DNA from 4 places in the Lysinibacillus sp. IITD104 genome. Region 4 is predicted to be linked to each of the others. Evidence: riboswitches for the same ligand, from Rfam matches in the RefSeq annotation. Region 4 holds a riboswitch; each other region holds the start of a gene.
What was found. Region 4 has a riboswitch for S-adenosylmethionine ahead of V1L66_RS05420 (methionine ABC transporter ATP-binding protein). Riboswitches for the same ligand answer to the same signal wherever they lie in the genome.
Positions count from the first base shown of each region.

Region 1 (3,179 bases), 130 kb from region 4:
TTATAGAAAGAAAAGAGGCGATTTTCATGATTTATCCATTTAAAGATAAAACGCCAAAGATCGATCCGTCTGTTTTCATTGCTGATTACGCAACTGTTACGGGCGACGTAACAATTGGCGCCGAAACAACCATTTGGTTTAATACGGTTATTCGTGGTGATGTTTCCCCAACGATTATCGGTAAACGTGTCAGTATTCAGGATCTTTGCTGTTTACACCAAAGCCCAAAATATCCGCTCATTATTGAAGATGAGGTAACAGTTGGACACCAAGTCACTTTACATAGTTGTACAATTCGCAAAAATGCCTTAATTGGTATGGGATCCATTATTTTAGACGGAGCTGAGATTGGAGAAGGTGCATTTATTGGAGCTGGAAGCCTAGTACCTCCTGGTAAAGTCATTCCTCCAAATAGTTTAGCATTAGGTCGTCCAGCAAAAGTTGTCCGAGAATTAAATGCTGAAGATAAAGAGGATATGGAACGCATCGTACGAGAATACGCAGAAAAAGGTCAATATTATAAATCACTTCAGAAATAAATAACCTACACAAAAAATCAATACTAACGAAAAAATCCCTCGCGTTTTCGTGTACCGAATATGTTCACGAATCCTAGCGAGGTATTTTTGTAAAAAAAACAAAAGGAGCAATGTTGCTCCTTTGTTTATTAATACATTAGAATAATTTTCTAATGACTTCATTACTTTAGTTCAATAGTTTATAAACGTGCTTTTTCTCGTAGTGCGTCGGCTTTATCAATTTGCTCCCATGGTACATTTAAATCTGTACGACCAAAATGTCCATACGCAGCAGTTTGTTTATAAATTGGACGACGAAGATCAAGCATTTTAATAATACCTGCTGGGCGTAAATCGAATAGCTCGCGTACCCATTCAACGATCTCGCTTTCTTTTACTCTACCTGTGCCAAATGTATCGACAGCAATGGAAACAGGCTGAGCAACGCCAATCGCATAGGCAAGTTGTACTTCAGCACGCTCTGCTAAGCCAGCTGCTACGATGTTTTTTGCTACATAACGTGCCGCATATGCTGCTGAGCGGTCTACCTTGGTTGCATCCTTACCTGAGAAGGCACCACCACCGTGACGTGCATAACCACCGTATGTATCAACAATGATTTTACGTCCTGTTAATCCAGCATCGCCTTTTGGTCCACCAATTACGAAACGGCCAGTTGGGTTGATGAAGTATTTAGTGTTAGTATCTAATAATTCACTCGGTACAACGGGTGCAATAACAAATTCTTTTAAATCCGCTTGAATTTGTTCAAGTGTTGCTTCTTCATCATGCTGTGTTGAAATAACAATTGTATCCACGCGAACGGGTACATTATTGTCATCATATTCAATCGTTACCTGCGTTTTACCATCAGGACGTAAATAGGCAAGTTCACCTGATTTACGTACTTCTGTTAAACGGCGTGCTAATTTGTGAGCCAAGCTAATTGGTAATGGCATAAGCTCTGGTGTTTCATTACATGCATAGCCAAACATTAAGCCTTGGTCACCAGCACCGATTGCTTCAATATCAGCATCTGTCATAGAGCCTTCACGTGCCTCTAATGCCTGATCAACACCCTGTGCAATATCAGGTGATTGTTCACCAATCGCCACAAGCACCGCTAAGTTTTCTGCATCGAAGCCATATTTACCACGTGTATAGCCAATTTCTGCTACAGTATCACGAACGATACCTTTAATATCAACATAAGTAGAAGTTGTAATTTCTCCTGCTACTAATACTAATCCTGTTGTTACAGTTGTTTCACATGCTACACGCGCATTTGGATCTTCTGCTAAAATAGCATCTAAAATGGCATCCGAGATTTGGTCACAAATCTTATCTGGATGTCCTTCTGTTACACTCTCTGATGTAAACAGTCGACGGTTTGTCATTTGGTTTTCCTCCTAAATACTCTTACAATAAGTAGTTGTGTATGAATACGGTACTCATTACCCATGTCAAGTCCGCTCCTAAGGATTGAACTCTCAAGCCGTTACTGCTGCTTTTAACACGAGGATTTCGAAAGATCCGTCATTATAATAAGGAAAGAACTACATATACTTACCTTTACATTGATTTTTAACAATAAAAAAATCCTTTTCTCACGTTACTTTACATGAGGAAAGGAATAATGACTGCGTAACCTTTCACTCTTATCGTTCAAGGGATGTTCCCTTGCATCAGGTTGGCACCAGCGCATGTCGTGAAATAGTTCATGCAGGTTGCCGGGTTTCACAGGGCCTGACCCTCCACCAGCTCGGGATAAGAGTATCCGTTCAATTTCATGTTACTCAAAAGGTCGAACGTTGTCAAATATTTTCTTATGTATTACTGTATAGAAAGGAAAGAACCTATTACACAAAAACTTTTCATACTTGGATGATGATGTAAATAGAAGCAAATTAATCCCTACAACATACCTAGCTACTTGTGGTAACATATGTGTGGCTCAATTTTCATGCCTAATTACAGTAGGATTGATGGTATTCTACTCGAAAAACATTATTTTTTGTCAGTTTATTGAAAAGTGGTAAAAACTCTAAAATAATTTCTTAATTAGTATAGATTATTTAAGCAATTGTGTTATACTATTTTTGAAATTAAGAAAAAATCCCTCTAAATCAAGGGAATACTATAAAAAAGGATGGTATTTAATCGATGAATTCAGTAGAAATTGCAAACGAACTGAAGGAATTATTAAACGGCGGTAACATTAATGTTCAACTTTCAGTACCACAATTAGCAGAAAAAGCTACATCTCGTGGTGAAGCAATGTTAACAGTAGATGGCGCAGTTCGTGCAGAAACTGGCAAATACACTGGTCGTTCACCTAAAGATAAATATACGGTAGAAGAAGAAAGCACAAAAGATCAAATTGACTGGGGTAAAGTCAACCAACCAATTTCTTCTGAAGTGTTCGATAACCTATATGTAAAAGTAATAAAATATTTAAAAGAACGTGACGAGTTATTCGTATTCAAAGGCTTTGCAGGTGCTGACAAAGATTCACAATTAAGCATTCAAGTTATTAATGAATACGCATGGCACAATCTTTTTGCTCATCAATTATTTATCCGTCCAACAGCAGATGAATTAGCTTCTCATGTTGCCGACTTCACTGTCATCTCAGCTCCGAACTTTAAAGCAGATCCTGCG
Region 1 is NZ_JBAHYH020000001.1:1,183,451-1,186,629, reverse strand. Features, by position in the region: gene V1L66_RS06115 (gamma carbonic anhydrase family protein) at 27-539, shown strand; gene metK (methionine adenosyltransferase) at 719-1,915, opposite strand; SAM riboswitch class I at 2,174-2,292, opposite strand; gene pckA (phosphoenolpyruvate carboxykinase (ATP)) at 2,682-3,179, shown strand, end outside.
Region 1: it holds a riboswitch for S-adenosylmethionine, as region 4 does, so the genes downstream of both, metK (methionine adenosyltransferase) here and V1L66_RS05420 (methionine ABC transporter ATP-binding protein) in region 4, are expected to answer to the same signal.

Region 2 (3,179 bases), 3.1 Mb from region 4:
GCCAGCTGTTCCTAGCTCTGTAGATGGATCATCCATTGACGGAGCGAGTCCTAGTAAAACAGTTACTAGTGCAATGATCATGGCCGAGCTAACAGGATATGAAACAGCCTCTGTTACCCAAAGGATGACTGCAAAAGCTAAGATGGCTAAAGCTCGTTGCCCAGCTATAGGTAAATCGCCGTTATTAGGTAAAAAAGTAATAATGATTAGTAAAGCGAATGCTAAGCCAATCCATAGTGGCTTTAAGTTACGTTTTGTAGCTGCTTGTTTTGGTGAAGACATAATTTCTCATCCTTTCTACGATAAAAATGACGATTATTATCCATAACATCGGACTCCGTAATGTTTTATTAAGATAAGAATATGTCTATTTTATTGTAGAAAAAAAACCTGTGTAAAATAGATGTTTTTTACAGCAATATTAGTAGATAAAGAGAAAATATATGGTCATACAAAATACAAAAATATCCATAAAATATTATTTCTTTTTCTTAAAAGCAGTAGTTACTTTAGGCTCTGTCCCATTAACTAAACGTTTAATATTTTCTATATGCAGGATGATAGCTATGCCAAAAAGAAGGACAGCTATAATGGTTGGGCCAATGCCTGGAATCCATAAATAAGTTGCTGTACAAAAAACGAGATAAAATTCTAGAACACCAACAATTAAAAAATTTGTTGCAAAGGATAAAATAACAAATAAAATAAGTGCAAATAAACCAATTTTCCAATCAACAGCAAGTAAAATGCCAATGATGGAGGCCGTTCCTTTCCCGCCGTTGAAGCCCATATAGAATGGGAAATTATGACCTAAAATAACCCCAGCAGCCATAATGTAAGTAAGCAGCCATATTTGTTCTTGTGTCAAATGAGTGGCATCCGCTAGATAAAAATGTGCACCGATAATAGCGACAACGCCTTTGCCGATATCAATGAGGGCTACTAAAACGCCATATTTCCAGCCAAGGGAAAGAGTAGCATTCGAGGCACCCGCATTTCCGTGGCCAGCTTTTTTTAAATCAACCCCAGATAAAAATTGAGCCACTTTAGAGCCGTGAATACAGCCTATTAAATAGCCAATCATAAGAAAAATGATCACGGCCTTTACCATAAAAATACTCCTCTCAAAATTTTTTCTAAAATAGTGTATGCGTTCATATTACGTATAAGAGCAGACAGAAGTTTCGGAAAAAATAAAATTTACATGTTGACAGAAAAAAACTCTATGTTTATACTGTGTAACAACGATGGAAATTGAATCTCATACTCTTATCAAGAGCGGCGGAGGGATAGGCCCTATGATGCCCGGCAACCAGTAAGTAATGAGCTTACTAAGGTGCTAATTCCTACAGATTCTAACTTGGATCTGGCAGATAAGGGGAGGAAAACTTGCAACCGCAACCCTCTTCTTAGCTGAAGAGGGTTTTTTGTTTTCTACAGAAAAATCCTCCTCATCTCCGGTACCATCGTAAAAAAATAACCATTTGGAGGTACACAATGACAAATTTTAAACCAGAAACATTGCTGTTACATGGTGGTCAAGAGCCAGACCCAGTGACGGGTTCTCGGACAGTTCCAGTCTATCGCTCAACTGCTTTTGTATTTAAAGACACTGCTCATGCGCAACGTCTTTTTGCCCTAGAGGAAGTAGGGAATATTTACACACGAATTACCAATCCGACTGTTGATGTGTTTGAAAAACGTGTGGCTTTATTGGAAGGTGGAACAGCAGCAGTAGCACTTTCATCTGGTGCAGCGGCTATCGCATTTTCCATTTTAAATCTAGCTGGAGCTGGTGATGAGATAGTAGCAGCTAGTTCTTTATATGGCGGTACGTATAATTTATTTGCTAACACATTACCAAACTATGGTATTAAAACAATTTTTGTAGATGAAACAAACCCAGAGAATTTCAATGCGGCGATTACTGATAAAACAAAAGCTGTCTTTGCAGAAGTTTATGGTAATCCAAGCTTAAAGGTTTTAGATATTGAAGCAGTAGCTAAGATTGCACATGATAATGGGCTACCACTAATTATTGACAGCACGTTTGCTTCTCCTTATGGTTCTACACCTATTGAATATGGTGCAGATGTTGTTGTTCATTCAGCAACTAAATGGATAGGAGGCCATGGTACAACCTTAGGGGGCGTTGTTGTAGACGCTGGTAAGTTTGATTGGACTAGTGGGCGATTCCCAGGTTTTACTGAACCAGATGCCTCTTACCATGGGTTACGCTATGGAATTGATACAGCTTCTGCAGCCTTTGCTACAAAGCTACGCGTACAATTATTACGTGATTTTGGCCCAACATTAAGTGCAGATGCTGCCTTTAATTTGTTGCAAGGGTTAGAAACGCTTCATTTGCGTATCCCTAAACACAATGAGAATGCATTGGCAGTGGCTGAATATTTACAAAACCACCCATCTGTGGAGTATGTAAATTATAATGGCCTAGAAGATTTCCCGACACATGAGTTGGCAAAAAAATATTTAAGAAATGGCTTCGGTTCAGTGCTTACATTTGGCATCAAAGGTGGACGTGAAGCTGGGCGAAAGCTTATTGATAGCGTGAAGCTATTTTCACATGTAGCAAATGTAGGTGATGCTAAGTCATTAATTATACATCCTGCTTCTACTACCCATCAGCAGCTATCAGCAGACGAATTAGTTCAAGCTGGTGTAACCGAGTCGCTCATTCGCTTATCCATCGGTTTAGAGGCAGTAGAGGATATTATTGCTGATTTAGATCAAGCCATTACACAGGCAACAACAAGTGAACAAACTGTAGAAGCTTAAGATTTAGAACAGAGGGAAGAATGGTGTAGCGTTTACGTATTTTCTCATTCGATTTGCCTCATTTGGTAATGCGTTAAACGTTGCTACATCAACTATTTACAGCATCCGTTAATTATCAGAACCTTATAAAAAATAATACCAAGTAATTTTATATGTATTATTGACTTAATTAAATCCATGCTATATACTAGGAAATAAGTTAAGAGTACGGAAATTATTGTTAAAAAGGAAAATGTTTTCATAAGTGCTCCCCCACTTTTGAATATATAGAAGAGTAGTTGCCTAGCCAGTAACTGCTCTTCCAAAAAACTGATGATAAAGGAGTGTTTAAAATGGGTAACATCTATAGTGCGCAAAACATTGTATCCTATCTAATATAT
Region 2 is NZ_JBAHYH020000001.1:4,126,754-4,129,932, reverse strand. Features, by position in the region: gene V1L66_RS20765 (DASS family sodium-coupled anion symporter) at 1-282, opposite strand, end outside; gene V1L66_RS20760 (glycerol-3-phosphate acyltransferase) at 479-1,111, opposite strand; SAM riboswitch class I at 1,267-1,380, shown strand; gene V1L66_RS20755 (O-acetylhomoserine aminocarboxypropyltransferase/cysteine synthase family protein) at 1,498-2,799, shown strand; gene V1L66_RS20750 (hypothetical protein) at 3,132-3,179, shown strand, end outside.
Region 2: it holds a riboswitch for S-adenosylmethionine, as region 4 does, so the genes downstream of both, V1L66_RS20755 (O-acetylhomoserine aminocarboxypropyltransferase/cysteine synthase family protein) here and V1L66_RS05420 (methionine ABC transporter ATP-binding protein) in region 4, are expected to answer to the same signal.

Region 3 (3,179 bases), 1.1 Mb from region 4:
GCCTTGCACAAATTTTGAAAATCAAGGATCATCGTCCACTTATTTTACCGATGGGTATCATTGTCATTGGACTTTCCCAAATAGTACATCCAGATATTGTGCATTCCACTAATTATAATAATGAAATTTGGCCAATCTTTTCCTTTATTTTCACCATTTTATTACCTATACTTTTGCTGATTGTAGCAGTCATTCGAAACCGCAAGTCCAAGGCTCAAAATAATGAAACACCTCAGCAGGAAACAAAAAATGACAATCAAAAAGTCTAATTTCTTCTACGCTAGAAAAGAAATTAGACTTTTTATTAATTAAATATGATATTCGATTTCATCTACAAAATCCCATTCATATGGTGTTTCTTGGTAAACATAGTAGTTCAACCAGTTAGAGAATAATAAATGGGTATGGGCACGCCATGTATTCATCGGCACTTGTGTTGGATCGTCATTCGGGAAGTAGTTTACAGGAACGGCGATATCTATGCCCTTCGCCACATCGCGACTGTATTCATCGGCTAGTGTTGTCGCATCATACTCTAGATGCCCCGTAATCATAATATTTTTATTATCTTTTGATTGTACAATAAATACCCCTGCATCCTCTGAGTAAGATAATAGTCGTAGATCGGGATGATTGCGAACCTCGTCAATCGAAACAGATGTATAGCGAGAGTGCGGCGCAGTAAATAAATCACTAAAGCCTCGTACCAAATCCACTGTTAAATCTGTAATCACATGGGAGTAGACGCCTGAGCATTTAGCAGAAAGCTCGACCTTCCCAATGCCATAATGGTGATACAATGCAGCCTGTGCCCCCCAACAAATATGTAGCACGGATGTCACATTCTTTTTAGACCAATCCATAATTTCTGAAATTTCCTGCCAATAGTTAACCTCTTCAAAAGCCATTTTCTCTACTGGCGCACCAGTAATTATCATACCATCATAGCGTCGATGACGAATCTGGTTAAACGTTGTGTAAAATAGCTGCAAATGGGATTTACTCACATTTTTCGACTCATGTGTGGCCGTATTTAAAAAGGTAATATTCACCTGTAATGGTGTATTTCCTAATAAACGTAGTAATTGGAGCTCTGTTTTTTCTTTTTCAGGCATTAAATTTAAAATTAATATATTTAATGGACGGATTTGCTGTGTTTTCGCACGATCCTCTTCCATGACGAAGATTTTTTCCTCACGTAAATGTTCTCCAGCTGGTAAATTTTTCGGAATATTAATTGGCATCTTGCTTTCCCCTCTCTATAATCACTCTCTTTTAGCAAACCTTGCTTGCGTAGAATGCAACGAAATTAAAAAATCCTCCTCATTCCATACGAGATAGAATGAGAAGGATTTTTTCACGTCCACTCTTATCTCTCAAAGGAAAAAATCCTTTGCTGGAATTAGCACCTTTCTAACAATTGTTAGAGGTTGCTGAAGCGTCATCGGGCCAAATCCCTCAGCTTCTCTTGATAAGATTATTTAATTATCTTGAATTGTAACACGAACTAGTTAGAATATCAATAATTCATAGAATATTTTGTGATTCATGTGCATGTTCCTTGCTCATTTGATGTACACTAAGCTTGCTATATGTGGTGTTTCTACATTTAAAATTTATGGTAAACATGCCGTAATTATGAAATATTGTATGAATCTAACTAGTTTTAGTATGGGAGTATTACATTTGCCTATTTGTTTATTCCACTTCTTATAAAATCTATGTAATCTTCATTATAACTCATACTTCTGAAAAAAAGAAGTGTATATAAATAAATTAAGTTAAAATTTTTAATTTAAGTAAAAAAAGGATATTTATTTCATGAAAGAAAAAAAGACTACAGCAAAATACTGTAGTCATTTCATTTCTATTCCACAAAAAGGAAAGAAGTTGAAACAGTGAAAATTAAGCACATTATCCATTTAATAGTAACGCCTATAAATATCAAAATCAATCAATTTTATTAAATAAACAACCTAATCATTTTAGTGTAGATTGTTTGTGTAATATCACTGTAAACTTCCTATACCAAAGATTAATTTCTTTGATAATTTGCTCATACTTCGGTGTTCCTGATTTTAATTCAGATATTTTTGTCTCATAAAACGGAACTTCAATAATAGGATTTGAAATATTATTTACCACAATTTCAAGTTTTATATCCTTAATAGTTTCTTTAGACTTTGTTTGTCCACTCAATCCACCTATTAATGCACCAACACCACCCGCTAATACGCCACCAACTAATGCACCGCCTACCTGTGATACCCTAGACGTTGACGTTACTGTATTAGAGTTAGAAATAACTTTTACCTCTATAATTTCTTGAAATTTTATTTTTTGTACATCAGGTTGCCTGTACTCTTTCGATAATTTAGGTATTTTCACAATGATTACTTCTTCTGTAATTTCATTAATTGAAAGTACCATCCTATCAACTAATAAATCACGACTTGACCAGTAAGCATCATCTTTTATACCAACTTCATCAAGCGTCATTCTTATATTATTTTCTATCTCTTTAACTTCATTTTTCCCCTTAGAAAATATTGTGATATACCATATAATAAATAAAATTATTAAAATTACCAATAATATTAATGGCCACATTTAATCTAACACCCCATATTATCTATTTTAGTTACATATTACTAATAAAAGAGGTATAAGGGAACAACTATTTTTATGGGCGTGTGAAATATGATAAGGTAGCAAGCGAAATAAACAATTTGGGGTATCGTGCATTTGTCAACGTTTTTCTAATCGGATATTGATAATTCCCTTTTTACTGTAATCTACGTCAATAATACGATAGGTTGTATCATAAATTTTTACATCGCCATATGTATTTTCATTCAATTTAAAATTTTTACGGCTTGCGTCACTGTCCCTAACTGTAATCTGATAAATAGGTTTAGTTAGATTAATGCTATCATTGGTTGTATACGTCATGTCTTTATATCGTAAAATACATGGTATCTCCCCAACTTTTACTTGTTGTTCTTCATATACAGGTCTACCTAAAGAATCTTTGCCTATTAAAACTTTTTCTGTTTTCCATTCTACAATTGAATAGTTGCAATACTCTAAGGTTGCCTTGTATTTACCACCACGCATTGTTAAAACGTCTGACGTAACCATATACACGTTATTAGGATTATTGATAGTTGTATAGTCCC
Region 3 is NZ_JBAHYH020000001.1:2,186,472-2,189,650, reverse strand. Features, by position in the region: gene V1L66_RS11120 (endospore germination permease) at 1-269, shown strand, start outside; gene metA (homoserine O-succinyltransferase) at 309-1,244, opposite strand; SAM riboswitch class I at 1,367-1,478, opposite strand; gene V1L66_RS11110 (hypothetical protein) at 1,981-2,610, opposite strand; gene V1L66_RS11105 (hypothetical protein) at 2,749-3,179, opposite strand, start outside.
Region 3: it holds a riboswitch for S-adenosylmethionine, as region 4 does, so the genes downstream of both, metA (homoserine O-succinyltransferase) here and V1L66_RS05420 (methionine ABC transporter ATP-binding protein) in region 4, are expected to answer to the same signal.

Region 4 (3,179 bases):
ATACCTCAGGTATGAAATATCGTGAGCTTGGCTTAAAGGACAAGTTAGCAGAAATGACGGAGGATGAGCAGCTTGAGCTACTAGCTTCAGATGGTATGTTAATTAAACGTCCCATCGTCACAGATGGAAAAAAAGTTACTTTAGGTTTTAAAGAAGTAGATTTTGAGCAAGCTTGGAAATAACCGTATTAAACCTTGTATTTATAGGAGAAGTATGGCACACTGAAAGTGAATATATTACATATTTATGGAGGGGTTTTTTGCATGAGCACACCTAAAGACTTACGATACTCTGAAGAACATGAATGGGTAAAAGTAGAAGATGGAAAAGTACGTATCGGTATTACTCACTTCGCACAATCTGAATTAGGAGATATCGTATTCGTTGAGCTTCCACAAGTTGGCGACGAAATCAAAACAGATGATCCATTCGGTAGCGTAGAATCAGTAAAAACTGTTTCTGAATTATATGCACCCATCTCAGGTACTGTAGTGGAAGTAAATGCAGATTTAGAAGATAGCCCAGAATTCGTTAATGAATCACCATATGAAAAAGCATGGATGATCGTTGTTGAGCCTGCTGATGCATCAGAAGTTGAGAAACTAATGACAGCAGAGCAATACGAAGAAATGATCGCTGAATAAGACAAGCCATAATCGAAAAACGTCGGCAACTACCGGCGTTTTTTGTTATATAATGACTTATAAGTAGGGATCTCTAAATGGAGGTGGCGTAATGTTCGAGGGAAAATGCTTGATAGTAGAAGGGCGCTCAGATAAGCTACAAATTGAGCCTATTTTGAATGAGAATGTTACAATACTATGTACGAATGGTACAATTGGTGTGCATCAATTAGAAGAACTACTGGATCCCTATGAGGGCTGTGAGCTATTTACTTTTTTTGATGCAGATACTTCAGGCGATAAGCTACGTGCATTAATGGACAGACATTATCCAGAAGCTGAACATCTGCGCACAATGCCAACGTACAAGGAAGTAGAAACAACACCAAGAAAAGTGTTAGCGATGATTTTACTGCGTGCACATTTTTCAATCCATAATGAATATATTTTGTAAGGTTGCGTGAGTAAATGGAAGAATGGTCAACAGAGCAGTGGGAAGCGGCTAAACAGTCGGGAGAGAAAACTGCATTTTATTTATATACACCGATGTGTGGAACGTGTGCAGTGGCATCTAAAATGATGTCCATTATTGAACAATTACTGCCACAGCTACAAATAGGTAAAGCAAATATCAACTTTTTGGAACACATTGCCTATGAGCATCAGATTGAAAGTGTTCCATGTCTACTCATCAGTGATGGCGGAAAAGTGACAAAAAAGATTTATGCCTTTCAATCCGTACCATTTTTATATGAATTGTTAAAAAAATCAATTGACTGAACTTTACTAGCGTGGTAAAGTAACAAATATATTACTAAAACATTAAATATATCGAACTCTTATGAAGAGTGGCGGAGGGAAGTGCCCTATGAAGCCCGGCAACCATCACAATGTGAAAAGGTGCCAAATCACCCAAAGATTTTTCTTTGAAAGATGAGAGAACGGTTTAACGTATCATACGTGACCCCTTCTACTTGTCTGTGAGTGAAGGGGTTTTCTATATGAGAAAAGGAGTATTCGCTATGATCCAGCTTCAAAATATTACAAAGAAATACAAAACAACAAATGGCGAATTAACGGCAGTCAAAGACGTCAACCTTACTATTAATAAAGGTGAAATTTTTGGCATTATCGGCTATAGTGGCGCAGGTAAAAGTACCATGATTCGTTTACTAAACGGTTTAGAGAAACCAACAGCAGGAACAGTAACGGTGAACAATCAGGAATTTTCATCGATAAAAGGACAAAAGCTTAGAGCAGCTAGACAAAAGGTAAGTATGATTTTCCAGCATTTCAATTTACTTTGGTCGAGAACAGTTGCCGAAAATATAGCTTTCCCTTTAGAAATCGCAGGCTTTCCAAAGGCTCAACGTGAAGCACGTGTGAAGGAATTAATAGCCCTTGTAGGCTTAGAAGGGCGCGATAAGGCATATCCATCTCAGCTTTCTGGTGGACAAAAGCAGCGTGTAGGGATTGCACGTGCATTGGCGAATAATCCAGAGGTTTTACTATGTGATGAGGCGACATCAGCACTCGATCCTGAAACAACGGATGCCATTCTTGATTTACTCGTTGATATAAATGAACGCTTAGGCTTAACAATCGTCCTGATTACCCACGAAATGCATGTCATCCGCAAAATTTGTCATCGTGTAGCGGTGATGGAGGCAGGCGAAATTGTGGAACGTGGTGAGGTATTACAAGTCTTCCAAGCACCACAAGCAGCCATTACCAAAAAGTTTGTCTCTCAAATTACAGACACTAAGGAAACACAGGATACGGTAGCACAAATTAAAACAAACTATCCAACTGGACAACTTGTCAAATTAATTTTTGTTGGTGAAAAAACAGAACAGCCTGTCATCTCACATCTTGTGAAACAATTTGATGTAGAAGTAAGTATTGTTCACGGAAATATTTCGCAAACAAAAAATGGTGCATATGGTACATTGATTGTGCAAATTGATGGCACTCAGACAAACGTCACTGAAGCCCTTCGTTATTTAAATACAGTCGAAGTACAAACGGAGGTGATTGCAAATGCTAACTAACCTCTTTCCGAATGTAGACTGGGAAAATATGTGGCAAGCTACGTATGAAACTTTATACATGACAGCTATATCAACGGTTGTGACATTTATTCTAGGGTTAGTCATTGGTATCGTTCTATTTTTAACAAGCCCCAATCAGTTATGGGCAAATAAAATCGTTAACTTTTTAACAGGATCACTCGTTAATATTTTCCGTTCCATTCCATTTATCGTATTAATTATTTTATTAATTCCATTTACGAAGTTTTTACTAGGTACAATTCGAGGTGCCAATGCGGCGTTACCTGCTTTAATTATCGGTGCAGCACCGTTTTATGCTCGTATGGTATTAATTGCGTTACGTGAAATAGATAAAGGTGTTATTGAAGCAGCCCGTTCAATGGGGGCGAAAACTTCTACAATTATTTGGAAAGTATTGGTCCCTGAATCATTACCAGCTTTGATTTCTGGTATCACGGTAACGGCTGTTGCTCTTGTAGGTTATACAGCGATGGCAGGAATTATT
Region 4 is NZ_JBAHYH020000001.1:1,055,794-1,058,972, forward strand. Features, by position in the region: gene V1L66_RS05400 (arsenate reductase family protein) at 1-182, shown strand, start outside; gene gcvH (glycine cleavage system protein GcvH) at 264-644, shown strand; gene V1L66_RS05410 (hypothetical protein) at 736-1,077, shown strand; gene V1L66_RS05415 (thioredoxin family protein) at 1,092-1,403, shown strand; SAM riboswitch class I at 1,460-1,563, shown strand; gene V1L66_RS05420 (methionine ABC transporter ATP-binding protein) at 1,646-2,674, shown strand; gene V1L66_RS05425 (methionine ABC transporter permease) at 2,664-3,179, shown strand, end outside.